One region of the Lactobacillus sp. RTP31084st1_F9_RTP31084_210423 genome, then DNA from elsewhere that is predicted to be linked to it. Evidence: predicted binding sites of a transcription regulator. Region 1 holds the regulator's gene; each other region holds the start of a gene.
What was found. The regulator NrdR, encoded in region 1, represses ribonucleotide reductase genes. The targets are predictions, from matches to a motif close to ACACNATATATNGTGT.
Positions count from the first base shown of each region.

Region 2: pnuC (nicotinamide riboside transporter PnuC) is a predicted target of NrdR. The motif match lies at 7,469-7,484, and genes of this name have one in related genera.
Region 3: AB5359_RS08685 (deoxynucleoside kinase) is a predicted target of NrdR. The motif match lies at 6,793-6,808, and genes of this name have one in related genera.

Region 1 covers NZ_JBCOVH010000001.1:83,073-93,318, forward strand. The annotation lists gene AB5359_RS00440 (hypothetical protein) at 1-21, shown strand, start outside; gene AB5359_RS00445 (diaminopropionate ammonia-lyase) at 1-911, shown strand, start outside; gene polA (DNA polymerase I) at 1,014-3,674, shown strand; gene mutM (bifunctional DNA-formamidopyrimidine glycosylase/DNA-(apurinic or apyrimidinic site) lyase) at 3,690-4,520, shown strand; gene coaE (dephospho-CoA kinase) at 4,517-5,113, shown strand; gene nrdR (transcriptional regulator NrdR) at 5,119-5,583, shown strand; gene AB5359_RS00470 (DnaD domain protein) at 5,591-6,931, shown strand; gene dnaI (primosomal protein DnaI) at 6,946-7,845, shown strand; gene thrS (threonine--tRNA ligase) at 8,128-10,059, shown strand.
Region 2 covers NZ_JBCOVH010000003.1:30,485-40,730, reverse strand. The annotation lists gene AB5359_RS07620 (PTS glucose transporter subunit IIA) at 1-430, shown strand, start outside; gene AB5359_RS07615 (Rpn family recombination-promoting nuclease/putative transposase) at 500-1,264, opposite strand; gene mscL (large-conductance mechanosensitive channel protein MscL) at 1,447-1,824, opposite strand; gene AB5359_RS07605 (YSIRK-type signal peptide-containing protein) at 1,958-7,018, opposite strand; gene pnuC (nicotinamide riboside transporter PnuC) at 7,515-8,285, shown strand; gene AB5359_RS07595 (PAS domain-containing protein) at 8,357-8,893, shown strand; gene pepT (peptidase T) at 8,963-10,240, shown strand; gene AB5359_RS07585 (DUF3290 domain-containing protein) at 10,246-10,246, shown strand, end outside.
Region 3 covers NZ_JBCOVH010000004.1:62,710-72,955, reverse strand. The annotation lists gene AB5359_RS08720 (alpha-hydroxy-acid oxidizing protein) at 1-390, shown strand, start outside; gene AB5359_RS08715 (PTS system mannose/fructose/sorbose family transporter subunit IID) at 752-1,552, opposite strand; gene AB5359_RS08710 (PTS sugar transporter subunit IIC) at 1,542-2,357, opposite strand; gene AB5359_RS08705 (PTS mannose/fructose/sorbose transporter subunit IIAB) at 2,354-3,277, opposite strand; gene AB5359_RS08700 (alpha-L-fucosidase) at 3,425-4,672, shown strand; gene AB5359_RS08695 (GntR family transcriptional regulator) at 4,662-5,378, shown strand; gene AB5359_RS08690 (deoxynucleoside kinase) at 5,439-6,113, opposite strand; gene AB5359_RS08685 (deoxynucleoside kinase) at 6,135-6,785, opposite strand; gene nagB (glucosamine-6-phosphate deaminase) at 6,968-7,687, opposite strand; gene AB5359_RS08675 (aldo/keto reductase) at 7,817-8,656, shown strand; gene AB5359_RS08670 (hypothetical protein) at 8,766-8,987, opposite strand; gene AB5359_RS08665 (Rpn family recombination-promoting nuclease/putative transposase) at 9,116-10,000, opposite strand; partial or broken gene AB5359_RS08660 (sulfite exporter TauE/SafE family protein) at 10,092-10,229, opposite strand.

The DNA.
Region 1 (10,246 bases):
AGCTTACATATGATGAATTAATGAAGCCTGAGGTTAGAAAGGTAGCAGAAAAAATCACTTTCTATACTGCTACTGATGGTAATCACGGACGTGGAATTGCTTGGGCAGCAAGTAAGCTTGGAACTCATGCAGTAATCAAGATGCCTAAAAGCTCAAAAGAAATTCGTGCTGATCATATCCGCAAGATTCAAAATACAGAAGTTGAGATTACTGATAAAAATTATGACAATACCGTCAAAGAAGTTAAAGAACTCTGCGAAAAAGATCCTAATGGAATTATGATTCAAGATACTGCATGGGAAGGCTATGAGAAGATCCCAGGTTGGATTATTAAGGGCTATGGCTTAATTGTTGATGAATTTTTACATCAAATGAAAGAAAAACCAACTCATATCTTTTTACAAGCTGGTGTGGGTTCTCTTGCAGCTGGGATTATTTTAGGTTTAGAAGAAAGAATGAAACCTGAAGAATTACCAGTCATTACAATTGTTGAACCTGAGACAGTAGCTTGTTACTATCTCTCAGCTCAAAAAGCTGATGGTAAGCGTCACCACTTAGAGGGACTAACTAAGACAATGATGGCTGGCTTAAACTGTCAGACTCCAAGTATCACTGCATGGCCAATAATTCGTGATAGTGCAAAGTTTTATGGAACATTGAGTGAAGACGTTGATGCAGAAGGAATGGCACGTTTAGGTCATCCTCTTGAAGGAGATCCTAAAGTCGTTTCTGGTGAATCTGGTGCTGCTGGTTTTGCCTATGTTTATGAAATTTTATCTAATCCAGCTTTAGCCAAGGATCGCGCCGAATTAGGTCTTGACCAAAATTCACGCATTATTGTTTTAAGTACAGAAGGTAATACTGATCCTGATAATTACCATAAAATTGTTGACGAAAACAATCCATTTTAGGATTTAAAGTTCAAAACAAATGTAGATAATTAAATCATGTAAGAAAAACTGTTAAAATAGGTAAGAGACTATTTGACAGTTTTTTTATTTAAGGAGAAAAAGATGGCACAAAAGAAATTACTTTTAATTGACGGTAACTCTGTGGCCTTTCGTGCCTTTTATGCTTTATACCGTCAGCTGGATCGCTTTACTAGCCCAGATGGTTTGCATACAAATGCAATTTTTACTTTTAAAAATATGCTTGATGCGATTATGAAGCAGACTGATCCAAGCAATGTATTAGTTGCTTTTGATGCAGGAAAAGTTACTTTTAGAACTAAAATGTATCAAGACTATAAAGGTGGTCGACAAAAAACTCCAAGTGAATTATCAGAGCAATTGCCTGTAATTCGTGAAATGCTTAAAGACTTAGGTATCAAGAGCTATGAACTAAAGAATTATGAAGCAGACGATATTATTGGCACACTTTCTAAAATGGGAGAAGAAGCTGGTTATACTGTTGACATTGTAACTGGGGATCGTGATTTAACACAGCTTGCTTCTGATAAAACCACGGTTTTAATAACTAAGAATGGAGTTGGTGATACTGAGGCATATACGCCAGAACATATGAAAGAAGTTAATGGCGTAACTCCAACTGAATTTATTGATATGAAAGCTCTGATGGGAGATAATTCTGATAATTATCCAGGTGTAACGAAAGTTGGTCCGAAGACAGCTTCACGTTTAATTCAGAAGTATGGTTCTGTTGAAAAACTTTATGAACATGTGGATGAAATGAAAAAATCCAAGTTAAAAGAGAACTTAATTAATGATAAAGATAAGGCTTTTTTAGCTAAAAAACTGGCCACAATTGATCGTGATTCTCCAGTAGAAGTGACCCTTGCTGATACTAAGCTGGAAGAACCTAATATTGAAGACTTACGTAATTTATATGAAAGATTAGGATTTAAGAAGTTTTTAGCTGAGTTAGGCGTAAGTGGAGTGAGTGCTGGTAAGCAAGAAAGCGAGAAGTACGAGTATCAAGAGCTGACAAAAGAAAATATCGCTGAACTTGGTAAAACTAATGAAAAGGAAGTAACATTTTATCTAGCAATGTTGGGTGATAACTACCATTTAGCTCCACTTGAAGGATTTTCATTAAAAGTTGGCGATAAAATCTATGTTTCTAAAGATGTGGTTTTACTGCAAGAAACTCCACTTTGTCAAATGCTAGAAGATAAGAAGATTAAGAAAAATGTTTTCGATATTAAAAGAACCTATGTAGGTTTACATCGGCTAGATATTGATGCAGAAGGATTAGACTATGATATGCTTCTAGCTTCTTATTTAGTTAATAATGAGAATAATTCTAACGATCTTGGTGAAGTAGCGCATTTATATGGCGATTATTCAGTAAAAACTGACTTGGAAGTTTATGGTAAAGGTAAAAAGAAAGCTGTACCTGAGGATGATGAGTTCTTTGAACATTTAGCAGCTAAAGTCGTTGTAATTGAGAAGTTAAAGCAGCCACTTCTAGAGAAATTAAAAGATCATGAGCAAGATGATTTATATGAAACAATTGAAATTCCAGTTGCTTTTGTCTTAGCTAAAATGGAAATTACTGGAATTAAGGTTGAAGCATCAGTTTTAAATCAATTAGGCAATGACTTTGCACTTAAATTACAAGAACTAGAACATAAGATTTATCAACAAGCTGGTGAAGAATTTAATTTAAATTCACCAAAACAGCTAGGTCATATTCTTTTCGAAAAATTAAACTTACCACCAATTAAAAAGACCAAAACTGGCTATTCAACTTCTGTTGAAGTATTAGAGCAATTGAAAATGAAGAGTCCAATTGTTTCGGAAATTTTAGATTATCGTCAAATTGCTAAAATTCAAAATACTTACGTTAAGGGACTGCTCGAGTGTATTCAACCAGATGGAAGAATTCATACCCGTTATTTACAGACTTTAACTGCAACAGGTCGTCTTTCATCGGTTGATCCTAATTTACAAAATATTCCAACTAGAACTGATGAAGGAAAACAGATTAGGAAGGCTTTTGTACCTTCAACTAAAGACGGCTATATCTTTTCTTGCGACTACTCACAGGTTGAATTAAGAGTTTTGGCATATGTTTCCGGGGATGAACATATGCAGGAGGCATTTAAATCTGGTTACGATATTCATGCCCACACTGCAATGAAGATTTTCCATTTGGATTCACCTGATGAAGTAACTCCGTTAATGCGTCGGCATGCTAAGGCGGTCAACTTTGGAATAGTTTATGGTATTTCTGATTATGGCTTGTCTAAGAACTTAGGCATCAGTCGTAAACAAGCAAAGACATTTATTGATAATTATTTTGAACAATATCCGCAAATTAAGAATTATATGGATAAGGCAATTAAGGAAGCTCGCGAAAAAGGCTATGCAGAAACTATTATGCATAGAAGACGCTATTTACCAGATATTCATTCAAAAAATTTCAACGTTAGAAGCTTTGCTGAAAGAACTGCAATTAATTCTCCTATTCAAGGTTCAGCTGCTGATATTATTAAAATTGCCATGATTAATATGCAAAAGAAACTTGATGAATTGCATTTAAAGACTAAAATGGTTCTACAAGTACACGATGAGCTTATTTTTGATGTACCGAAGGCTGAATTAGATACAATTAAGAAAATTGTGCCAGAAGTTATGCAGTCAGCTGTAACACTAGATGTTCCACTGATAGCTGACTCTAACTGGGGTCATAATTGGTATGACGCTAAGTAAAAAGTAGGTGATTTAATGCCAGAGATGCCAGAAGTTGAGACAGTTAGACGGACTTTAACTCCCTTAGTAAAGGGAAAAACAATTGCTAAAATAAATATTTGGTATCCTAAAATTATAGTTAACGATCCAGCTGAATTTATTAAAAAATTGACAAATAAAACGATTTTGAAAATTGATCGTTATGGCAAGTATTTACTCTTTAGGTTCAATGGCGACTTAACAATGGTTTCGCATTTGCGCATGGAAGGAAAATATCATTTAGTTAGTCCTGATACACCTAAGGGAAAGCATGAACATGTAGAATTTATTTTTACTGATGGGACTGCCTTACGTTATGATGATGTGCGCAAATTCGGTAGGATGCATTTAGTTGAAACAGGAACTGAAAGAAAGACGACTGGAATTCGTCATCTTGGACCTGAACCTAATACTGCTGAATTTAACTTAACCTATTTCATTAATGCTTTGAGCCGGAAGAAAAAGAATATAAAGAACACTTTATTGGATCAGACAATTGTGTGTGGTTTAGGAAATATTTATGTAGATGAAGTACTCTGGAAGAGTAAAATTCATCCCCTAAGTAGCGCTCAAGCTATTCCTGCTGATAAGGTGAAGAATTTATATCAAAATATCAACCGTACTATCGCTATAGCAACTAAGGAACGCGGAACTACTGTTCATACTTATTTAGATGCTAATGGTAAAATTGGTGGTTATCAAAAGATGCTGCAGGTTTATGGACATGCTGGTGAAGAGTGTAGTAAGTGCGGCACTATTTTAGAGAAGATTAAGGTAAATGGACGCGGAACTACTTTCTGTCCGCATTGTCAGGTACTATATAAATGACATATTTTTTAGGATTAACTGGCGGAATAGCCAGTGGTAAAAGTACAGCTGATGAATTTTTTGAAAAGCAAAATATTCCGATTATCGACTCCGATTTAATTGCTCATCAGATAATGGAAGTAGGCCAAAAGGGTTATCAGGCAATAGTTAATTATTTTGGCAGCAATATTCTTAATGATGATCAAACAATTAATCGTCATAAATTAGGTGGAATAGTTTTTAATGATAAAACTAAGCTGAAAAAATTAAATGAGATAACTCATCCACTTGTTCATCAGAAAATTAAACAACAAATGGAGCGATACCGTTTAAATCAAGAAAAAAAAGTTGTAGTTGATGTGCCTTTACTATTTGAATCTGGTTTTGAAAGCTTATGCGATGGCGTTTTGGTTATTTCTATTTCACCAAAACTGCAGGTTAAACGTCTGATGAAACGAAATAATTTCACTAGAGAAGAAGCTTTGGTTAGAATAAATAATCAAATGCCACTAAGTGAAAAAGAAAAAAGAGCTACCTATGTGGTAGCTAATACTGGTACAATAGATGACTTAGAGAAAAGATTATCTGATTTATTACAAAAGATAGGCAGGTAGAGAAGATGGAATGTCCAAATTGCCACAAGAATGCTTCAAGAGTAATTGATTCTCGTCCAAGCGATGAAAATAGAGCAATTAGACGACGCAGAGAATGCGAAAATTGTGGTTTTCGCTTTACTACTTTTGAAAGAGTAGAGCGCTCGCCTCTATTGGTAATCAAAAATGATGGGACTCGTGAGGCCTTTAACCGCGATAAAATTTTGCATGGCGTAATGATGGCTGCGCAAAAGAGACCAATTTCAAGCGAACAACTAGATACTTTAGTAGATCATGTAGAAAATGAAATTAGAAAGCAAGGTCTTAATGAAATTTCATCTAAAGACATTGGTAATTTGGTGATGAAGGAATTGGCTAATTTAGATGATGTAGCTTACATTCGATTTGCAAGTATTTATCGCCAATTTAAAGATGTTTCAGGATTTATGGAAGCCATGGAAGATATGATGGCTAAACATGATAAGGAGTAGGTAGCCTGTGTTTGAAAGTGCTGACCCTAAGCAGCCTTTTTATGTGGCTAATCAAGTAGCTGTTAGTGAAGAAAATATAAAAGTTTTAACTACTCTTTTTGAGCCTCTTGTGGGTATTCGTGGAGTAGGATTATATATAACATTGACAAAAGAATTTGATGAAGTACCTTTTGCCAAAGATTATAAAACTTTATATCAACTTCAAGATCAAACAAACTTAAAATTAGAGGACTTATTTAAAACTTTGCATCATTTAGAGGCAACAGGCTTAATTAAGACATTTTTAGGTTCAAATCCTGTTTTAGGCGAGGTTTTGATTTTTGAAGTAGAAAAAGTTCCTTCAGCAGACGAGTTCTTTCACACCTTTTTACTTTCAAGTTTGTTGCTTGAACGAGTAGGAAATGTAGCTTTTGATCGTTTGGTAAAAAAATTTACTCCGCGAACTTTTGTCGGTTTAAAAGATGCTAAGGAAGTTACTAGTGGCTTTTTTGATGTTTTTCACTTGAGTGCTGAAAATGCGATTGATGCACCAGTTGAAGTTAAAGAAGCGGCTGGTGAAGTTCCTAAAGATACCAAAGGTGAAATTAAGTTAGGTAATGAGCCAGTAAAAGTTGACTGGAGCTTTTTGGTTGATTTGTTTGAGAGCTATCATATTAAGAAAGAAGAAGTTTTAAAGCACCAGGTAGAAATTAAACAGATTATTGATTTTTACCATTTAACTGAGCAAGAATTTGTCGAAACTGCGCTGATTACGATGTCAGCTGGGGCAGATAAACTCAATATGTATGCAATTCAAAATGCAGTTAATGAAAACTTTGGACTTAATCGCAATAAAAAAATGGTTAAAAAGCAGTTACGTCAAACTCCTAAAGATGCTGATCATGCAATTAAAAAATTATCAAAAGCAGATGCAGATCTAATTCGTGCAGTAGATAGTAAGGTGCCAACTGATTATTTATACGAATTAAAAGAGAAAAAAGGTGGCTATGTAACTGCAAATGAAAAGAAAGTTATCTTTCGTTTGCAAGATCAAATGGGGTTAACACCACCTTTAATTAATTTGATTGTTCATACTTGTTTTGAATATGATGCTGTGTTGACTAATAATTTAGCTGATCGAATTGCTAATGATTGGCTTCAGCAAGGAATAACCACGCCAACTGAAGCTATCGCATATCTTAAGGAACGAAAGAATAAACGTAGTCATCAATATTATCGTGCTCCCAAAAAGAATATTCGTAAGACAACTGATTGGTCGAAGTATGAAAAACAGCATCAAAATAAGAAAACAACCATGTCAGCTGAGGAAAGAAATCGAATCTTTCGTGAATTCGGTAAAAATGAATAGGAAGTGTTGTACTGGTGGAAGATATTTCTGAAGTAATCACACGTATTATCAAGAAAAGAAAATTGAGCGAAGATGGGAAAAAGATTGCTAAAACAGCAATAAAGCATCCCAGTGTTCAAGCCTTTCTCGCACAAAATAAAGACAAATTAAATAAAGAAATTGTCCAGGCTTCTCTTCCTACGATTTTTAACTATGTTGAGCAAATTGAGGCGCCAAACCCTGTGATGGAAGGATATACGCCAAAGCTTTTTCTTAATGGAAAGGTAATTGATATTACCTATGTTCCAACTGAGGCAAAGTTAAACTCAGAAGCTAAAATGCGGGCAGAACGCAGGATTGAATTGATTGATCTACCAGGAAAACTACGTCATGTTGAACTAGAAAATGTTGATTCAACTCCTGAACGGGATGCTGCATTAAATGAAGTAGCTATGTTTTTAGCCAGTTTTAAGAAGAACAAACACATCAAAGGTTTGTATCTAACTGGTGATTTTGGTGTAGGAAAAACGTATATCTTAGCTGGGTTAGCTAACGCTATTGCGCGTCAAGGAAGTCGAGTAGTCTTTTTACATGTACCTTCTTTTATTGCCAGTTTGGGGAGCCATTTTCAAGATAATAGCTTAAGTGACGAGATTGATCGTATTGCGTCAGCTCCTGTTTTAGTTTTTGATGATATTGGAGCAGAGACTCTAAGTGAATGGTCACGTGATGACGTGTTAGGCGTTATTTTGCAAAAACGCATGGATAATGTTTTACCAACATTTTTTAGTTCAAATATGACAATGGATGATTTGGCTGAACATTTTGCTGAAACAAGAAATAATGTTGATGAGGTTAAGGCAAGACGCTTAATGGAGCGGGTTCGTTTCTTGAGTAAAGAGGTTTTTGTTGGCGGTAAAAATCGTAGAAATTAATTTCAAATTTTGCTTGCATCTATTTGATGAGCTAGTATAATGAAAGTCAATGAAAGACATGATTTTCTTCAACTCAGAGACAGGAGCCTAGTTCTGGAAGCTCCTGATTAGAAGAAAACCCCAATTTCATTCCTGAAATTTTTATAATTTGGTTAGGTACCATTAACGACCTTTAGAGGAATTAATTCTTGGTAATTAATTCGAATTTCGGGTGGAACCACGTATTTTAACGTCCCAGCGCTATTTTTAGTGCTGGGATTTTTTATTTGGAGGTAAAATTTTATGAGTTTTTCTGTAACTTTGCCAGACGGCTCAAAGAAAGATTTTGACAAGGCAGTTTCTGTTAAAGAACTAGCATCTTCAATTGCTACTTCTCTAGGAAAAGCTGCTGTTGGTGCAAAAATTAACGGCGAAATGAAGCCTTTAGATTACGTTGTTGATGAAGATGTAGAAGCAGCTATCATCACTGATAAGGATGAAGAAGGTTTAGATATTTTACGTGCTACTGCTGCATTCTTGCTTGAAGCTATCGCTAAGCGTAAGTATCCAGAATTACGCTTGGGTATGCATGAAGCAGATGAGGGTGGCTTCTTTGTAGATACTGATAAAGAAGATCAAATTAAGATTACTGAATTGCCAGAACTTGAAAAAGAAATGCAAAAGGCAATCAAGAATGGCGAAAAGATCGAATATACTTCAATGAAAAAGAGTGAATTGGAAGATATCTTTAAAGATGACCAATTCAAATTAGATCTTTTAAAGGACGAAAAAGACGAAGTTGCAGTTTACAAATTAGGTGACTTTGTTGACTTTGGTTTTGAAGCTTTATTACCAAATACTGGTAAGATTAAGAACTTTAAGCTTTTATCAGTTGCTGGTGCATACTGGTTAGGTAAATCTTCTAACCCAATGCTTCAAAGAATTTTTGGTACTGCATTCTTTAAGAAGGCAGCTTTAGATGAAGATTTAAAGCGTCGCGCTGAAATTAAGGAAAGAGATCACAGAACTATTGGTAGAGACTTAGACTTATTCTTTGTTGATCCTAAAGTTGGTGCAGGTCTTCCTTACTGGATGCCAAAGGGTGCTACTATTCGTCGCGTTGTCGAGAGATACATTGTTGATAAAGAAGTTGCTGATGGCTATGAACATGTTTATACTCCAGTTTTAATGAACGTAGATGCATACAAGACTTCTGGTCACTGGGCACACTATCGTGATGACATGTTTCCACCAATGGACATGGGTGATGGTGAAATGCTTGAACTTCGCCCAATGAACTGTCCTTCACATATTCAAATCTATAAGCACCACATTCGTTCATACCGTGAATTGCCAATCCGTATCGCTGAATTAGGTATGATGCACAGATACGAAAAGTCAGGTGCTCTATCAGGTTTACAACGTGTACGTGAAATGACTTTGAATGATGGTCACACTTTTGTTGCACTTGACCAAATCAGAGAAGAATTTGCTAAAGTTTTGAAGTTGATCATGGATGTTTACAAAGACTTCGATATTACTGATTACTACTTCAGACTTTCATACCGTGATCCAAAGAACACTGATAAGTACTACGCAAATGATGAAATGTGGGAGAAATCTCAATCAATGCTTAAGGCAGCTATGGATGATCTTGGCCTTGATTATGTTGAAGCAGAAGGTGAAGCAGCATTCTATGGTCCTAAGCTTGATATTCAAACTAAGACTGCTTTAGGTAACGATGAAACTATGTCAACTATCCAACTTGACTTTATGCTTCCAGAAAGATTTGGCTTAACTTATGTAGGTCAAGATGGTGAAGAACACCGTCCAGTTATGATCCACCGTGGTATTGTTGGTACTATGGAAAGATTCATTGCTTACTTAACTGAAATTTACAAGGGTGCCTTCCCAACTTGGCTTGCTCCAGTTCAAGCTGAAATTATCCCAGTTAACGAGGAAGCTCACGGCGCATATGCTGATAAGGTTCGTGAAGAATTAGCTAAGCGCGGATTTAGAGCAGAAGTAGACCACAGAAACGAAAAACTTGGTTACAAGATTCGTGAATCACAAACTCAAAAAGTTCCTTATACTTTAGTTTTGGGTGACGATGAAATGAATGCCAATGGTGTTAATGTTCGTCGTTATGGTACTGAAGAACAAATTTCTAAGAGTTTAGATGACTTTATTGCTGAAATTGACGCAGATGTTAAGTCATACTCAAGAGAAAAATAATTAAAATAATAGTTTTTAATATAAAAGCGAGAAGACTGATAATAAGGTCTTCTCGTTTTTTTGTTTACTTGATGATTTTAATAATGTTATTAAGAATTTGTTTGGGTAATGAATGACTGCGTTGATAGATAGAGTTTGCTGATTCGTTGTCAGTATATTCTTTAAGAATAGTAGGTACTAAATATTC
Region 2 (10,246 bases), on a different contig from region 1:
ATTAATACCAATTACCGAAGTAAAAGATGATGTGTTTTCTACTAAAATGTTAGGCGATGGTTATGCTATTAAGCCTACTAGTGGAGAAATTCATTCACCAGTAGAGGGCGACATATCTACTTTATTTCCTACTAAGCACGCTATTGGTATTAAGACCAAAGAAGGATTAGAAATCCTTGTACACTTAGGAATTGATACAGTGGAGTTAAATGGGGCACCTTTTAAGATGGAAATTCAAAAGGGAGATCATGTTACTCCTGGTCAGTTGCTTGGAACAATGGACTTAAAACAAGTTACTGATAGCGGTCGCGATGATTCTGTAATTGTTGTTTATACTAATATGGATTTAATTGAATCTATTACTCCAGTTCAAAAAGGATCTATTAGTTCTGGTGATAAGGTACAAATAATTACCTTTAGGAAAAATTAGACTTTAGTTTAAATACAAAAGACACTCATGACTTAATTTTTTATAGAGTCATGGGTGTCTTTTAACTATCTAATTATTTTTAATAAATTGTTTTAATTCTTCTTGAGAAAAATATGCACCATAATCATCAGTTAATTGTTTTAATATGAAGTCATTACTAGCATTTAATTTTCTACTGAGGTTAATCATCTTCTTAATGGCATCAATTCGTTCTTCTTCTTTACCATTTTTTTCGCCGACATATCGCATGTCATCAAGTTTCATTTGATAATCCATGAGTTCTTTCCTTCTTTCTGGATTGGTTTTGTATTTCTCAACATCGCTTTGTAGCTTTTGAATAAAGCTATCATTTGTATTAATTTTACCACGCATTAGATCGAAAAATCCTTGGAGACGTGGCGTGATTTTTCCTTTTGTTCCACTTGCATTAAGTAAAATTAATTTTTGACCAATATTTAGTGGATCATGTTTGAATCCCTTGGTGTTCCAAGTCGTATCATAGCGATACTGATCAAGTCCGAGAGGATCAGTTGGCAGAATTAAAATTAAGTACGTAGTAGGCAAATTGCGATAATTTTCACCTTGCATAAACAGACTTTGATCCATCATTGAAAAATAATACCGCATTCGCTTTCCTAAAAAGTCTGGCAGAGTCATTTGTAATTCAATATCAAAGACTCGGCCCTTGTCGTCTGTAGCGTAGATATCTGGAATAATGCCATGCATAGCAGGATGAAACTTTAATCTTTTCTGCGTTTCAAAACTAGCAGTTTGAATATGCAATTCAGGTGCAATTGCCTGCAAAAGATCGCGGCAATTAGTTCCTTGTTCCATAACCCAGCTAAAGATCGGATCAGCAGTGATATCTGCTTCATCAACGCGCTTTCAAGCTCCTTTTTGTTCATAGAACGCTCCTTTAAGTGTATTAGAGAAAGATCTCTAATTTAAATTACGCAAAAAGGAGTTTTATTTTTTGAAAAAGATGCATCCCTCAAATATTTAAGGGATGCAGTAATCTATTTAGTTTTTTCTTGTAATAAATCACGAATTTGACGAAGATATATTTCTTCATTAGTTGGTGTTGGATCGTCTTCTTCAGTTTCTTTTTTAGGCATCATTTTATTGACTAATTTAATTAAGAAGAAGACAACCAATGCGATGATTAAAAAGTTAATAATTGCATTTAAGAAGCTACCATATTTGAATGTGGCTTCACCGACAGTAAATTTCAGATTTGATAAGTCAATCTTACCAATAAATAATCCGATGAGGGGATTAATTAAGTCTTTAACTAATGAATTTACAATTGCGGTAAATGCTGCACCGATAATAACTCCGACAGCTAAGTCCATCATGTTACCACGAGAAATAAATTCTTTGAATTCTTTAATCATTTGCTTTTCCTTTCTAAAAAAGTAGCTATTAATTAAAAATTATACCGAAAGTAATTAACTTCTCACTAGAAAAATGCTTTTAGAACACAAAAAAACGTTAGAGTTTTAATCTAACGTTTTTGTTGAAAAGAAATTAATTCTTTCTCTTTCGTTTAAGTTCACTGCCAACTAGACCAAGTAAGAATGAAGTAGCGCCAAAGGCTAAACCGATTAGGCTAGCATCATTTGGCTTAGCGCCAGTTTGAGGTAAGTTGTTTTCTTCAGTCTTCTTAGTTTCGTGACTAGCAGCGTTTGTTGGTAAAGCTAAATGAGAAGAAATAGGTGATTTTGTTTCGTTGTTCTTTCTTACTAATTGGGTTTGTGTTGACTTAGCTGGTTTAGCAAGTTGAACCGGTTTAGTAGGTATAGTTGGTTTAGCAGGTTGAACCGTTTTAGTAGGTATAGTTGGTTTAGTAGGTTGAACCGGCTTAGTAGGCTCGGTTGGTTTGGTAGGTTGAACTGGAACAGCAGTGTAAACAACTTGGAACGAAAGGTCACTACTATTTGGTTGAACTGCTTGTGCAGCAATTTGTTTTTGATCGGCAGTATAGTTCTTAATGACTGGTGAAGTAACTGCGATAAAGGTATTAGAAACTGGAGACCAATCATTCAATTCTTCCTTGTCGGTTACCAAATCAAGCTTTCCAGTTTGGGTAAATTCTACAGAAGTATTATAAGTTGGTGCAGCTTCTTTGCCGTTATCATAAATATAGGTGATAGTTTCGTTAACAGTCTTAGAATTATCGATCTCTTTAAAGGCGTGTTTAAAGTGAACATCATAATTTTGATTGTTAGGCTTTTCATCATTATCAAAGAAAATGTTCTTTTGATCAGTTGGATCACTGATTAAAACGTAATTATTAGCTACGTATTTATCAATTGTATCTTTAGTAGAATATTGTGAATTTGTATTAGGCTCACCAGATAAGCTCTTAGTTTCTAATGTTTTACCAGTAGTATCATCAATATAAGTTATATTAACATTTTCAGTTAATTCATACGGAACTTTAACCATAAATTCTGTACTGTTTGCTAAAGATTTAATCAAATCTTGATCCGTCGTAGCATTGAAGGTTAGTGGAGATACTATTTGATTATTAATTTCAAACTTCTTGGAAACAGGTGTAGTTTGAGTAATATTAGTAGGATCAATCTTATAAACAGTTGAAAATGTCACTGGTAGAGAAACAGCGTGACTATTATTTTCTATTGTCCATGTTTCCCAAGAAACTTGATTTGTAACCAAGTCTTTTTGTCCATTTCTAGTGAAACCGGTATTACCTAATTCAATAGTTTGGAGAGCTTGACCTTTCTTAGGACCATTTTCGGCATAAAGGACAACTTTTTCAGAAATAGACTTATTTTCTTTAACGTCATTTGTCTTATGAGTAAAGTGAGCGATGAAGTACTGGTCGACTTGATCATTAGTATCAAACTTGCCGTAAGCTACATCAGACAACGTATCGCCTGACAACTTAGTAGTTATACCTTTAGGATCATTACCTACGTTTACTGCAACAAAGTTATAGTTTGAAAAATCGTAATTGGATGGAATAGTAAATGAAATAGTAGATTTGCTTGTTCCATCTGTCTTAAGGTCTTTAACAAAGTCAATGAATTTTCCTTCAGTATCATCATAGAAGCGAAGAACAGCACCTTGCTTATCAGCATTGTAGATGACTGTCTTCTCAATATTTTGAGAGTTATGGTCAACTTTAATAGTATCAATTTTAAGTTGATCTGGAGTATAGCCAGAAATTGTTGGAGAAGTGACTGAAGCGAAAGTTTGTGGAGCAGACCATTTTGTATCAGTTGTGCCAGTAACTAAATCTTTTGTACCAGTTTCAGTGAAAGTGAGCTGGTTAGTAGCATCTTTAGCAGCTGGGGAACCATCTTTATAAATATAGTGAATAGTTTCGGTAACTGTCTTCTTATTAGAAACAGGACCGATTCCATGTTTGAAATGAACTTCATAATTTTGATTATTAGGAAGTTCGTCGTTGTCAAATGAAAGAGGGGCTTGATTGGTTGGGTCGCTAACTAGAACGTAGTTTTGAGCGACATATTTATCAATAGTATCCTTAGTTGAATAATTGGCTTCTGTATTAGGCTTACCTGATAATGACTTACTCTCTAAAGTTTTTCCAGTCGTGTCATCAATATAGTTAACTGTAATATTTTCAGCTAAAGTATATGGAATAGTGACGTTTAGATTAATAGTCTTATCATTACTCAATTCTGATGTTTCAAATGGCAGTTTAAGTGAAGAGTAGTCGAACACTTTACCATCTTTTGTAGCTTTAACTTGAGCTAAATCTAATAAATAAATTTTTTCTTGGTTATCAAGACCACTAACTTTTTCTGGTAAATTAAAGTTTTCAATGAATGCTTTATCAGGTGTCCAGTTAGACCATTTAGTATTTTCACCTTTAGGATCATTGACAAGGTCTACAGTTCTAGTTCTTGTGTAAGTAATTTTTTGGTCAATTGGAGAAGTTGCAGCATCAACCACTGTCTTACCTGCGTGGGGACCATTTTCATAGACATAGTTAACTTTTTCTGCAACTACAGCAGTTTCATTCTGATTATCTAATGCATGCTTAAAATGAAGAATAAACTCTTGATCCTTAGTTTCATCATTATCGAAGTTTCCATAAGCGATCTTTGAATAATCAGAATTTGTGATAGAACCATTACCAGAAACACCAGTAAAGATGTAGTGATTGTTCTTTAAAAAGTTAACGATCCTATCTGCGTCAGTAAACGAGATAGGCTGCTTACTTGAATTATTATTTAATTCAGAATAAGTATCAGTTAACAAAGCTTTCTGTTTATTTTGAATTAAATAATCAGTTAAGCTTTGGCCATTAGTATCATCGTAGAAGGTAAGTTGTGCATGTTCTGGTGCATAGTAATGAACTGTGTAAGTTAAAGGATCGTTATCTTCAGTAGTAATCTTTCCATCATTATCTATGTTTAACTTAATGGCTGGGATTTCAGTTTTATCAACTAAGGTATAATTCTTATCATTTGCATTAGGTGATTCTACAGCATTGAAACTGGAATCAGGTTGCCATTTTTCCCACGTAATGTGGTCGGTAACTAAATCGTTAGTTCCAGTGCGAGTATAACTTACAGTCTTATCATAAGGATTTGCGGCCGTTTTTCCTTCTTGAGTACCGTTAGCATAAACGTAATTAATTGTTTCTTTTATTGTCTTTTTGTCGCTAACTGGTGTAGTACCATGGTAAAGGTAAACGTAATACTTAAGTGATTTATCTTTGATATTAATCTTTTGACTGTTGTAGTTATTTTCTAAAGAATCTGTCTTAAAGTTTTGATTACTTATATTGTAATTTTTCAGATTCTTGCTGAAATCACTTGTTTCACCGTTAGTTGCTTGTTTATCTAACACGTAGCCTTGTTTCTTAAGATCATTGATAATATTGATAGTTGGGTTATCAACAGTAGAATTAGTTTTAGCAATAATTGATCTTACAGTATCTGGAATTTCTTTATCGGTATTTTCGTCAATGAAGTAGATTCTAACAACACGATCAACTGCAGGATCAAATTTGAAGTCGGTATAAGTTTGAGTAGAGGTATTAGTTGTACTTCCTGAACCGGAGTGTTTCCAATCATTTTCATTAACAATTGGAGTAGTAATTGAAGGCCCCACACCGGAATCTGGGTTACTTGCCCAATTGTCAATAGCGTTAGGGTTTAATAGGGTATCTAACTGAATAAAGTAAGGCCCCATTGTAGAATAATCTACGCCGTTAACTGTAAAATTGCCTTTTTGATCAATAGTAATTTGTTTTTTGTCGCTAGAAATTGAGTCTCTTAAAAATTTTTCAAAGTTGGTGTCTTCAGGAAGAGTTGCAAGGTTACCATAGTACTTATTAATTGGTACTCTTTGACCATCAGAATCAACGACTTCCATATCTGCTGGAATCTTGAAAGCCTTAATAGTAGATGGAAGAATTTCTTGTCCCTTATTAAATTTGATGTTAACTAAAACATCCATCAATGGATTTAAACTTGGCTCTTTAGCGGAACCATAATTCCATTCAAGTGCGTATTGCATTAGTCGAGCAGATTTCTGTTTATCAGCAGGAACATCTGCCGCAGCACTTGGTTCTGGTCCATAATAAGTTGCACCATTTTCGGTATAAGAACCATTATTACCAGGATAACCGTCTTGCCCAGGGGTTCCAATTAATTTTGGTCCCATAACAAAACCGTGAAGAATTTCTTTGGTTACAACTAGATCTTTATATGGAGTAATCTTGATTGGTAAGTTTTGAGTAAATTTTTGGTTATTAAATAAAGTTACGGTAACAGGTAAATTGAAGTCTGGGTAAGTACCGTGAATGTCCTTATATTGCTTAGTTACGTCATTATCAGCTGTAAAATAAAAGGTTGGATTAAAATTTGATAGAATCCCATCATCACTACCAGTATAAGTAAAAGTAAAGATTTTATTGGTATTTGTTTGTGATGTGCTTATCTCAAAGTCGTTAATCTTAGAAGGAGGAGTACTAAAGCGTAACAAGTTATTAGTGGCAGCGATTGAAACTGTGATTTTTTGTCCATTATTAATAGTAATGGGGTTCTCTTTATTTTGATTAATATGAACTCTAATTGTTCCTTGAGTAACATTAGCCATCATTGACTTATTAGCGTCATCACCTGTAATACTTACAGCTGTAGATTGATTCTGATCAGTGGTAGTTTGAATTTTTTCTTCAAAATTAATTGCTTGAGCTGATGCTTGTGTAGTGTTTGCTTTTTCTGACTTAGTAGCTAATAAGTTAGTTTCTTGCCTAACAGTAGTTCCACTATTTTTACTAGTTTGATTTACAGAAGTTTGTTCATTATTTTGAACAGGTTTAGTGCTAGTTGTGGAATCTTCTGTAGCTTTAGTCTTTTGAATATTTAAAGTGCGCGATTTGAGAGAATCGGAAGTACTTTCTTGGCTAGTAACATTTTGATTTGTAGTGTCTACTTCAGCAGCATGCGCGGTATTAGAACTTTCTAAAAAGAATGTTGTACCTAATGCAACAGTAACTAATCCAACTGAAAGTTTTCTAAGGCTAAACTTTTCTTTCCCATTAAGCTTAGCAATAAAAGATAAATCATTCTTATGTGACATTTCTTTTTCCTCGATTACAATCATTTTATATATAAAATAACAATTTTGTTTTCCAACAAGTTATTATAACTCAACTTTAAATAATGAAATCAAAAAAGATTGATTAATCTGAATATTCATATTATTTTTGATAAAAAGTTGCTATTAATAGCTTTAAAAGGCAAAGACTATAAATTTTATACCATAATAAAATAAGCACCTAATTAAAAAACGTTATTAAAAGAGGTATCAAAAAAATAAATTGGAACGTAAAATTATGCTGATGATGCAAGCTGAAAGGTCAAAAAAATATTAAATTATTCGAAAATCCTAATGACTAAGAAAAGAAAGCGCTTTATTTAACTGGAAGGAACGCCTACCGCATATTTACCTAAAGATGTAAACTCTTGTTTTGAATTTTTTGACTACTATAATAGATACAGATGCTTTTTTGAGTAAAAGGCGGATAAGGCACAATATATGGTGTGACCTAATATAGAGAAAGAGGAGTTAATGGATGGATAATTCAACATCATTACAAGAAAATCATAAGGAAAGAAAGGATAATTACTTTGTTTGGCTATTTAAGCAATTACATGGCTGGCCAGTACAAAACTATATGCTTTGGTTCTTTTCCTTTGGGTTTCAATTGGCTATTTTGATTCAAAACAAAATTACTACTTTAACAGTAATTACATTTATTGGTACTCTACTTGGAACATTATGTGTGTTAGCAATCAACGCTACTAAGGCAATTAATGGTTGGCTTGGTTTAATTTCGGCAGCTTGTTTTATTTATGCAGGTTTAGCTGCTAAAAATTACTTATCGATTTTTGAGCAAATTGCTTATATTTTAACTTTAGACTTGCCAGTTATTATTTCAGTTAGATCTTGGAATGATGATACTAAGAACCATTTACGTAAATTTGGTGCTAAAGAATGGATTATTGCAATTGTTGGTACCTTAATTGTGTATGCAGTATCAGGTTACTTAATTGGTAAATTTACTAACGACCCACGTCCTTGGATTGATGCAATTAGTTTCGCTATTTCATTAACTGCTGGAATTATGTGTTTCTTACGCTACAACAACCAATACTTCTGGTGGACTGCTAGTGGAATTTTTCAATTAATTCTTTGGGGTGTAACTTACGCACAAGGAGATGCAACTTTAGCAATGGCAGTTAACTCCTTAATTTATGTTGTTAATGACGTTTTGGCCTTTACTGTTTCCCCTTGGTTTAATATGGGAAGAAAGCGTGAAGGATTAAAAGCTATTAAAGACTAATAAAAATCGAAATAAGTTAAAATGAGCATGTCGAGTTTCGGCATGCTTTTTTGTTTGTGAGGTATAAATAGATGAATGAAAAGTGGAAAAAGAAATTGTCAAATGCAGCAAATAATGATGACTATGTAAAGCTAAATACGGGCTTAATGAGAGTATCAGATTTAAATAATTATTTATCATCTTTTCCTAGTAACTTGCTTGCTTTTAATAAATTGGGAAAATTTACATATTATAAACAATTGCCGGGAATGAACTATAATCCACCAGAGCTTGGAGAAAATATTAGTTCGTTGGGTAAAACAGAGCAAGAAAAGAAACAGTTAGCGGAAGTCTTCCACAAATTAAGCACAGGTCGGGAAAAAGAATTCCGCTTTGCGGACCAGACTAATACTCAAAAGAGGTTTATGGTGGATAGTTATCGTGCTGTTTTTGATAAAAATCATCAATTTTCAGGAATTAATGAGAGTATTCAAGATATTTATCCACTTGTGGAATATTATTTAAAGGAAACTGGGCAAAAATTAGTTGATGATCCAAATAATCCGAATGGTGAAGTTTATCGTAAAAATCAAGAAATTGATGCCGAAAGTGGAGCGTCTGAATTATAGAAAATTGACATAAGCATATTTTTCCTTAAAATATAATTAAAATATCTAGGAGAAGGGAATGTAGTTAAAATGGCTGTAATTGATCAAGCGTATATTCAAGATAAATTTATTGAATATTGTAAGGTAAACACGCGCTCAGATGACCAAAGTAAAGAAGTACCAACAACACCTGGACAAATTGAATTGCTAAAAATAATCGAACAAGAATTAGAAAATTTGGGCTTAGAAAATATCTCTTTTTCTAAAAAAGATTCATATCTTGTTGGAAAACTACCTGGCACAGTGAGAGATGAACAAGTTACTCCGATCGGTTTTGTGGCCCATGTGGATACAGCTGACTTCAATGCAGAAAATGTTCAGCCGCAAGTACATCAAGACTATGATGGAAAGGATATTGTATTAAAAGAGGGGCGAGTTTTGTCCACAAGTGGATTTTCTAGTTTGAAAAAGCACTTAGGTGAAACTTTAATTACTGCTGATGGAACAACCTTGCTTGGAGCGGATGATAAGGCCGGAATTGCGGGTTTATTAGGAATGCTCAAATATTTAAAAGAAAATTCTAGCGTAAAGCATGGCGATATTTGGGTTGCTTTTGGTCCTGATGAGGAAATTGGTAAAGGAGCAGCTCGTTTTGATGTTCAACGTTTTCCAGTTGAGTTCGCCTATACTCTAGATAATGGAGATCCAGGTGACATTGCTTTTGAAACTTTTAATGCAGCAGCTGCTACAATTCATTTTCATGGTACAGTTGTCCATCCCGGAGAAGCATATGGCTTAATGGTTAATGCTGCTTTGATGTCTAGTGAATTTATCCAAGGCTTGCCGGCTGATGAGGTCCCAGAAAATAGTAAGGGCTTTGATGGCTATTTTATGGTTTTATCCAATAACGGTAATGTTGATCATGCCCAAATTCAATTGATTATCCGAGACTTTGATACTGATGGCTTTGAGAAAAAGAAAAAGTTAGTCACAGACCTAGTGGATAAGTTAAATGAAAAATATGGAAAAGATCGCGTAACCTTAGAGTTACATGATCAATACCGTAGTCCTGGTGATTTAATTAAGAAACATCCTTATGTTGTAAATTTAGTTTTACATGCCTATGAAGTTCTAGGATTAAAGCCTAAAATTATTCCATTTCGCGGTGGAACAGATGGAGATTTTATTTCAGAAAAGGGCATTCCTACACCTAACTTATTTAATGGTGGTGCGAACTTCCACGGGCCATATGAATATGTAACAACTGAGAGTATGGCATTGCTTTCTAGAACTTTGATTGAAATTGTTCGGCAACATGTTTTATTAAATAGTAATCGTGATGAACGTCCATTAAAGAGAAAGTATTAAGTTAAA
Region 3 (10,246 bases), on a different contig from region 1:
GCGAAGGCTGTGAAGAGTTGCGATCGCCCCGTTCCAATTATCCTTGATGGCGGCGTTCGTCGTGGTTCACACGTCTTTAAGGCATTGGCATTAGGTGCTGACTTAGTTGGTATTGGTCGTCCATTCTTATACGGCTTAGCACTTGGTGGTGCTCAAGGTGTTCAGTCAGTTATTGAGCAATTGAATAAGGAATTGTTGATTGACATGCAATTGACTGGTTGTAAGACGATTGGCGATATTAAACATGCTAAAATTGATCATCTTGACTACACTGCTGATTGGGGAATTTCTTCAACGAGTAAGAGTGTTATGAAGCCGTATCCTGTCACTAAGGAAAATCAATTAACTGGTGAAGCTGCAGATGCAGTAAGTGGTGCTTCAAGACATTAGTTTAATGATGTGAGTATATGAAAAACTGCGATCCAACACGGACCGCAGTTTTTTGGTATAAAAAAAACGGCCTAACGACCGCCTAAGCACTATTCTGCGCATTAAATTATAAAGCAGATAGTAACACTGTTCCTATAAAGTATTCTAACATGTTTTTAGATTTGATAAAATATTTTTGCGTGTTAAATTTACGCCCCACTTTCTAATAAGGAGGTGTATTGGTGTGAGCAATATAACACTGTTCCTATTATGTGTTGCTTTACATGAACTTAATGAATTACTTCATTAGTAACAAACATAATTATTGTAAGCTTACTGACTTTTGTAGTGTTGGTAAGTTTTTTTATATTAAAAATATAATCTAAGCACCTAAAATATGGAAATAACTTAAGACGATACCTAATATCAATACAAAAATAATCATTTTAGTTGAAGTAACATTCTTTTTACCTAGTAACCAATAAACTAGACCAACAAGTAGAGCTGGAACCAAAGCTGGCATAATTTGATCTAATACTGTTTGAGCTTTTAAAACTACTTTTCCTGACTTGAATACTAATGGAACTTTAGCGGTTACGACGGTAGGAATTAAGGCTCCTACGACAGTAACTCCCAATAATACTGCTGCATCAGTTATAGCATTAAGCTTATCCTTTGCTGAACTAAGCAATTTTTCGCCTTCAGTATAGCCTAATGGGAGAAAAGCGAATCTTAGGAATAAAACAATGAAGTTCACGATAAGCCATAAGATAGCACCAATAGGATTACCTTTGAGTCCCATATAGGCACCAATAGAACCGAAGATAGTTGGCAAGATAACTCCAAAAATAGTATCACCTACACCGGCTAATGGTCCCATTAAACCGGTTTTAATACCAGCAATAGTATCTTTAGCTTTATGTCCTTCTTTTTGTTCCAAAGCTAAATCCATACCTACAATGAATCCACCAACATAAGCATTTGTATTGAAGAATTGATTTTGCATCTCCATCATTTCTACACGTTCATCATCTTTTTTATAAAAACGCTTTAGAAATGGTAGTACGGTATAAAAGTAACCAGTAGACATCATTCTTTCATAATTCCAACAAATTTGACTACTCCATAGCCACCGCCAATTTGCACGAAATAGATCTTTTTTGCTTAAACTATTAGTTTTCATATTCTCCTTTATCATTTTCGTATTCCTTTCCATTAGCATTATTTACTGTAGAGTTTGATTCATGGTCTTCTGAACTTTTGATTGTTTTTTGATAGTAGAAAATAGCCATTGCAAAGCCGAGTAGAGCGACACCAAGCATTGGAATTTTTAGATATGCCGCAGCAATAAAACCGACGATTAAAAAAGTAATGAATCTTTTAGTGGGTAAATATCTAAGTAAAATTGCAATACCAACGATTGGTAAGATACCTCCAGATACTTTCAATCCAGTTGTTAGCCATTGTGGGGTAACTGCTAAAACTTGACGAATGAATTTTTCACCAACGATTAGCATGATAAATACTGGTATGGCTCTTGAAAGTCCCCATGGGAAGACACCGTAGACAACGTTTCTAGCTGCCTGCTTTGTATCATTTAATTTAATAAAATGATCAACTCTATGTAATAAGAAAACATTTAAAAATCTTGCTAAAACGTCGAGTTGAACCATCAGAAGGCCAACAGGAACAGCGAGTCCAATAGCAAAATCTACCCCTTTACCTGTCATTACAGCATAAGCAGTACCAACAATAGCTCCAGTCATAAAGTCTGGCATACTAGCTCCGCCATAAGTACCAACACCTAAAACCATTAATTGTAATGTAGCACCAACAACTAAACCGGTTTTAACATCATTCATAATGATTCCTGCTACGAATCCAATTAGCAACGGATAATTACATAAGATTCCGACTGTGATTTGATCAATAATCATCCAGAAAGCTAAACATGTTAATAAAAGTATTTGCCACCAAGCCATAATTATTCTCCTCTACTTACATTTGAAATTAATTTCATAAAATCTTCCGGATCGTCAGCTGGTACCATTTGATGATATAAATGAGAACCGTGCTGATCTAAATAATTAAATTCTTTTATGTCGTCATTAGTAACAGCTACACTTTTAGCAATTTGCTTTGAATTACTTTTACTGGACATATTACCTACATTGATTTCCGGTAGTTTAACATTTAATTTTGAAAGTTCTACAAGTATATGTGGATTACGTACAATCAGAAATACATTTTGACCATTATATTTACCGGAATTAATTCTTTTTGCTGCGCCATCTATGGTCAAAATACTCAAATGTACTCCACCTGGCACGGCGGTTTTTAAGGCGGTTTTTTGAATGGAACTTTTGACAATATCATCTCCTACAACCATGATTCGATCCGCACCAATTTTGTTGGTCCACATTGTTGCAACTTGACCATGAATTAAGCGCTCATCAATACGTACATTTTTAATAGTGTGCGGTGTTAATTTTTGGTGTATATCCCAATCAGGGTCATCGTTTACTTTTTTCTTAATAGACTTTGCTTCGGTAAAAAAAGATATGTTTTGAGCTACTTGCTTTATTGAGTCGTCTAGTGAAGTGCCAGTAGCAATTGGCAAGAGTAAGCCTAAAGAGAGACCACTAATAATTTTAATGTCGGGATGTTGTTTCTTAAAAAGAAGAGCGGTATTAAAAGGAGTACCACCTTTGATGTCGCAAATTAATACAAGTTTATCTAGATTGTTGAATTTGCTTACTGTATTTTCTATGCTATGAAGTAAATCTTGCTGGTTCATAGTTTGTTTGAATTCAACTGCTTTGACATTTCTTAAAGTTCCAGTGATCATTTCACAACTTGTCAAAGTGGCTTTTGCATATGAACCATGACTGATTAGTAAATAATTCATAATTTCCTCCTCTTAAACTTAATGTATTAACCTTTTTCATGGATGATTATATATCCAAAATAAAGCGTTTACAATACTTGAAAATAAAGTTTTTTGTATTTAAAATGAATTTTGAAAAAGTAAGGTTAAGTGTAGGAGGTCTATGATATGTATAAGGCCAAGAGAATTGAAAACTATGAAAATATGGGTTTGGGATTATTTATTCACTGGGGATTATATTCTCTCTTAAGTCAAGGTGAATGGACTGAGTTTATTCACAATATTCCCAAAGATAAGTATGAATTATTAACTAAAAAATTCGTTGCAGATAAGTTTAACCCTAAGAAAATTGTTAAAGCTGCAAAACAAATGGGCTGTAATTACATTATTCTTACTACTAAGCATCATGAAGGTTTCTTTTTATATGATACAAGGGGATTATCAAATTTTGATGCTCCTCATAGTGCGGCGAAAAGAGATCTAATCAAGGAATTTGTTGATGCTTGTCACGATGAAGATATTAAACCGTTCTTTTACATGGCAACGTATGATTGGCATAATCCTGATTATGTACAAGATTTTGATAAATATCTTGAATATTTAAGAAAGTCAGTAGAAATCTTAAGTAAAAATTATGGTGAGTTTGGTGGATTCTGGTTTGATGGAAATTGGAATAAAAAAGATGCAAATTGGAAGCTGGATGAGCTTTATGGCACAATTCGCAAGTATCAACCTAATGCTATGATTATCAATAATACTGGGCTAAAAAATAGGGGAAAAGTTTCTAATGCCGAAATAGATGCTGTTACTTATGAGAGAGGACTTCCAAATACAGTAAATCATGGAAATCATAATGAAAAATATGTAGCTGGAGAAATATCTGTAACCCTAAATCAACATTGGGGAAATGCAGGAATGGATTTAGACTATAAATCACCTAAAGAGATTATAGAAACGATCGTCCATGGCAAAAAGATTGGCGCTAATACGGTTGTAAATATAGGACTTAAAGCTGATGGATCTATTAAGCCAATTGATAAAGATTATATGAGTTTAATTGGTAAATGGACTAGTCTGTATCATAAAGCTTTTTATAATGGAGTACATAATGCTTTACCTTCAGCTTCTAATTCAAAAGATTTTGCAATTAGAGTGGGTAAATACTATTATTTCTTTGTTCATGATTTAAAAATAAAGGGTAATAGTAATGTGGTTCTTGGTGGAGAAGGTATAAATCCAAAAACTTTTACTTCTATCAACCATCAAATAAATAAACTTGTTTGGATGGATAACGATGAAGCATTAAAATATATTCAGGATAACAAGAGTGGTATTCTTACTTTTGATGCAACAGGATACCGCTATGGAAGTGATTATGTTGTAAGAGTGGCGAAAGGGATTAGTGATGACACCTAAATATAAGCAAATCATCTCCGAATTAAAGAAAGAGATTAAGAATAAGAAATATACAGTAGGTGAAAGATTTTATAGTGAATCTGATATACGTTCTATGTTTCAGGTTAGCTCTACTACGGCAGTAAAAGTACTAAATAGTTTAGCGGATGAAAATTTAATTACTAGAATTCAAGGTAAAGGTACATTTATTGCCGCTGAGAAGCATAATGCAGATATTAAATTTACTGATTTAAATATGTCTAAAGGTAGATTAGAGGCTACCAAAGTCTTATCTGTTAAAGAAATTACAGATACTAAATCGTTGGAAAAATTAGGTCTACTAACTAATAGAAAATATATTGAAATAGTAAGATTAAGATATATTGGTTCACAGTTAAGCGAATTAACAATTGCAATTGTTGATTCAGCTTATATAAAAAATGGAAAAAATAAGGATATTCAAATATTTGCTGATTTGTATCATAAAATAGAAAGTGATTCGGGAATTGACCCATTTAAATTGGCATATGATCAAAAAGCAACTGCTATAATTAGTTCAGATCCTGAAATTCTTAATATATTTAATACTAAAAAATCTCTACCACTTATTAAACAGACAAGAACAACATATATTGATAACGATAAAGAAAAAATTTTAGAAAAGGTAAGAAGCTATAAGCTGCTAAAATTCTGGGGGTTTAAAATAGAAGTTCCCGCTACCAATTAAGATTTAGAAGAAAATAGAATTCAAAAAAACTGCGATCCAATACGGATCGCAGTTTTTGCTTTATTTAACTAAATTTGGTTTCCAATCTTCGTCAAGTTTGCCCATTTCTTTGAGCTTAGCAACAATTTGATCTAAGACTTCTTGACGATCTTCTTCACTAGCCATGAAGTCTAATTTATCACCATCAATAGTCATCTTTGGTGAGTAATCATACTTCTCATACCAAGGCTTGTAGTAGCGAAGCAGGCGTTTATAGTAATCTTCTAAGGTAGGATCATAACTTAATTGTTCGTAGTTACGACCACGTTTTTGAATACGTTTAAGCATTGTGTCGTATGAAACATCGATATGAACAAGGAGATCAGGATTTTTTTTAGGCATCCGATCTAATTCGCTCATCATATTGTGTAAGAGTTCATAATAAGTATCTACTTCTTCTTTAGTAGCACGGCCAATATCGGCATTCATTTGAAAGAAAAGTGCATCTTCGTAGATAGAACGGTCGAGTACGTTATTATCGTCAGTTAATGCTGACTTGATACTTTGGAAGCGAGTATTCAAGAAATAAACTTGCAACAAAAATGCGTACTTCTTAGGGTTTTCATAGAATAATGGCAAAACAGGATTGTCATCTACGCTTTCATAAAAGGGATTAGTGCCCAAATACTTAGATAGAATACCTGTTAGACTGGATTTTCCGGCTCCAATGGGCCCACTTAATACAATAACTGTCATCACGTTCCTTCTATTCGTTAGCTAGTTTAGATTACCTAGATCAGTAAGCTTTTGATCAATTGTGTTGATAACTTCTTTTCGTGCATCTTCGTCTGCAACAAAGTCATATTTATCGCCATCAATCATCATCTTAGGGGATGCATTATATTTTTCATACCAAGGCTCGTAATAAGACAAAAGTCGAGCATAGTAGTCTTTTAAGCCTGGATCAGTTGATAATTGTTCAAATGTACGACCGCGCTTTTGAATGCGGTGAAGCATGGTATCAAGAGATACATGAATATAAATTAACAAATCAGGTTTCTTACTTGGGTTGCCTGGGGCTTGTTCCATCATATTCTCAAGTAAACTATCGTAGATCTTGAATTCAGTAGGGTCTGCGATTCCACTATCGACATTCATTTTGAAAAATAAGGCATCTTCATAAATTGAACGATCAGACACACTGTTATGATCGCGAATAGCTTGGTTAATTTGAGCCAAACGATGGTTTAGAAGATAGGTATTTAAGAGAAAGGTGTAATGTGCCATGTCTTTATAATAAAGTGGCAAAATTGGATTATTATCTACACCTTCATAAAATGCTTGGGTGCCTAAATGCTCTGCAAGAAGACTGGTTAAACTGGATTTTCCGGCTCCAATAGGCCCGCTCAATACAATAACTGTCATCACGTTCTTTCTACAAGATATAGTTTGCTTTAATAGTGTAATTCAATATCTGGTATGAAAACAAGTGGTTTTTTAATTTGCTATAAAAGAAAAAAGTCAAGAGAACACATCAAAAAAATACAAAAAGAAAAGACGAACTAATCTAAAAAGATTAATTCGCCAAAGTAAACAGTCTTAAATGAGGATTATTTTCTGTATTTTGGATCAAGCTTTGCTGCAGCTACTTCATCACAAATAACTGTTACATCTGGGTGATCTTGCAAAATGGATGCAGGAACTTCTTCAGTAACTGGACCTTCAACTAATGCTTTAACTGCATCTTGCTTTGATTCGCCAAAGGCTAGTAAAACAATCTTCTTACTTTGCATAATTGACTTAATTCCCATACAAATAGCTTGGCGAGGAACTTCGTCTTCATTGTCAAAGAAGCGTGAATTTGCCTTAATAGTACTTTCAGTTAATTGAACCTTGTGAGTTAAGCTGCCAAATGGAGTACCTGGTTCGTTAAAGGCAATGTGTCCGTTTCTACCAATACCTAAAATTTGGATGTCAATTGGGTTAGCAGCAATAATGTCGTTATAACGGTCAACCTCTTCGTCAATATCTTTTGCCATTCCATTTGGAATATATGAATGCTTGAAAGGCTTCTTATCGAATAAGTGTTTTTGCATGAAGTAGTGGTAGCTTTGATCATTATCTGGTTTTAAGCCGTAGTATTCATCTAAGTTAATACTTGTCATGTCAGAGAAGTCTAAGTCGCTGTCGCACATATCGTCATACATTGGAATTGGGGAAGAGCCAGTTGCAAGGCCTAAAACTTTGTCGCCGTTTTCCATTCCCTTTTTAATAATTTCAAATGCCTTAGTGCCGCCTTCAATATTATCTTTAGTTACGATGATTTTCATAATTATGTGTACCTCCTCATTCATTGGTCTAGTCCATTATAAAATATAAAATTGGTCTAGTCAACTTAAACCGCTAACATTTTTAAATTTGTTTTTTTCTGCGGTAAAATTTAGGTGAGGTGAGAAGAGATGGAGAAGAGTTTTCAAGAAAATAACTTGTCAGGCTTAGGCATGGGAACTTGGGGAATTGGCGAAGACGCTTCTAAGAAAAAAGACGAAATAGCTGCACTTCGCTATGGTTTAGATAATGGAATTAAAGTAATTGATACTGCAGAAATGTATGGTGAAGGAAAAAGTGAAAAATTAATTGGCGAAGCAATTCAAGGTTATGATCGCAGTCAAATCTTTTTGATCTCAAAATTTTATCCGTATCATGCTTCTCCAGAATTAGAACGTCAGAGCTTAGAAAATAGCTTAAAACGACTAAAAACTGATTATTTAGACTTGTATTTGCTTCATTGGCGTGGCGATAAGCGTTTATCTGAAACAGTACGCGGACTAAAAGAATTACAAAATGAAGGCTTAATTCGCCACTGGGGTGTATCTAACTTTGATGTTGCTGACCTAGAAGAATTGTTTAGTGTCCCAGGCGGCAAGGATTGTTTTGCCAATGAAGATTTGTATAACCTTTCTGAACGCGGGGTAGAATATGATGTTTTACCTTGGCAAAAAAAGCATGGCGTTGGTTTTATTGGGTATTCTCCATTTAACTCAGGTAAGGGCGATTCGATTAGGATTACTAATAATCTTAAAATAGTAGCTCGTGCGCACAATGTAACTCCGCACCAAATTATGTTAGCTTGGACTTTAAGACATGGTAATGTTTTATCGATTCCTAAAGCGGGAACGGTTAAGCATATGAAGGCGAATATTGCTGCTCAAGATATCAAATTAACATCAGACGAAATAAAATTAATAGATAATGACTTCCCGCAGCCGACTGAAAAGACGCCGCTTGCGATGATATAGATAATAGTTATTTGAAAAATTAATTTACTAAAAAAGATTGATTAATTAACGTTCTAGTAACGCAGATTAATCAATCTTTTGTTGTTTTAAGAATTATTTTTTGACAATTTTATTTATATATCTTGACTAATTTTTCGAGATCTTTATCAGAGATTATCTTTAAATCTTTGACAAATTTTGTGGCTTGTTCTAGCGTACTGCCATTGTCTATTTGGTTTTCAAGAATGACTTTAGCAACGTCAATTTTACCTTCTGCTCTACCTTGTTTTATACCGCGTTGCATTCCTTGCTCATATCCTGCTTTTCCAGCAGCTTGTTCACGTTCTAACATCCTTGTTTCGTATAGCATAATCTTCTCCCTCGTTTCCGGATCTTCGTTAATTTCTTTGATTCTTCTTTGCGCGTAATCAAAATAATTGTAAAAAATGCTCAGGATATAAATTTCCTAAGCATTTTTTATTATTTATAAAGATCGATTATTTTTTCTAACTTTTTATCAGAAATCAATTTCAAATTTCTAACAAATTCTGTGGCTTGCTCCAAAGTTTTACCATTATTCAGTTGATTTTCGAGAATAGCTTTAGCAGAATCTACTTTTCCTTGTTCTACACCTTGTTTAACGCCATCTTTTTTCCCTTCTGCATATGCTACTTTCCCTGCTATTTTAGCAGCAGCCTGTTCACGTTCTAACATTCTTGTCTCGTAAAGCATAATCTTCTCCCTCGTTTCCGGATCTTCGTTAATTTCTTTAATTCTTCTTTGCGCGTAATCGAAATGTTTATTTAATTTAACTGGCTCATTATTCATCAGTTTAGCTAGAGCCTTTAAGTCTTCACTTTGTCCCTCAGCTGAAACTTGTGAATTAATGATAATCTTTGTCACGCCATCCTGCAATTGTTTTGACCTATCTTGATCAGAGTAAGTATGGTACGACTCATAAAATTTATCATCTTTCTTTGGTTTAAAATTACAGAGAAAAATAATAAAGGCGTCTTTCAAATTTCGATAAGTCTTGCCCTTATTTAAAGTATAGCGTAAATCAAGTCTTGAAAGATAGTAACGCATTCGTCTACCGATATCATCTTGATCCGTTGTTTGCATTTCGATGTTAAACACGCGTCCCTCATGATCAGTGACTAATACATCAAGTCGAACTTCTTTAGCCTTATTCTTGCGCTCAGAATTATTAATCTCAACTTGCTTATCTAACCAATCAATCTTCTTGATCTTTAGATCTGGAATAATAATTTCAAGCAAATACTTGCAGAATTCCTTATTTTCCATCACCATCCCAAACACTTTATCTTCCGTGAACCCAAACCAGGGCTCAATCTTTTTTATCATATGAGTAAATCCTCTCTAAAAGATATTCGAGGGGTTATCCCATATGTTTATTACGCAAACTAAATTTATTTTTCCTAGATAAAATTTGTTTTTATTTATACGCAGTATAAGCGAAGTAAGCAGCTTGAATGAGGGCTAAAACAGCAATGCCCAAACGAATGATCTTAACTGGAATATGGCGCATGATACGTGGTCCAAAGTAACTGTCGATCAAAGCAACAAGTGCGATGATATAAATGAATATTT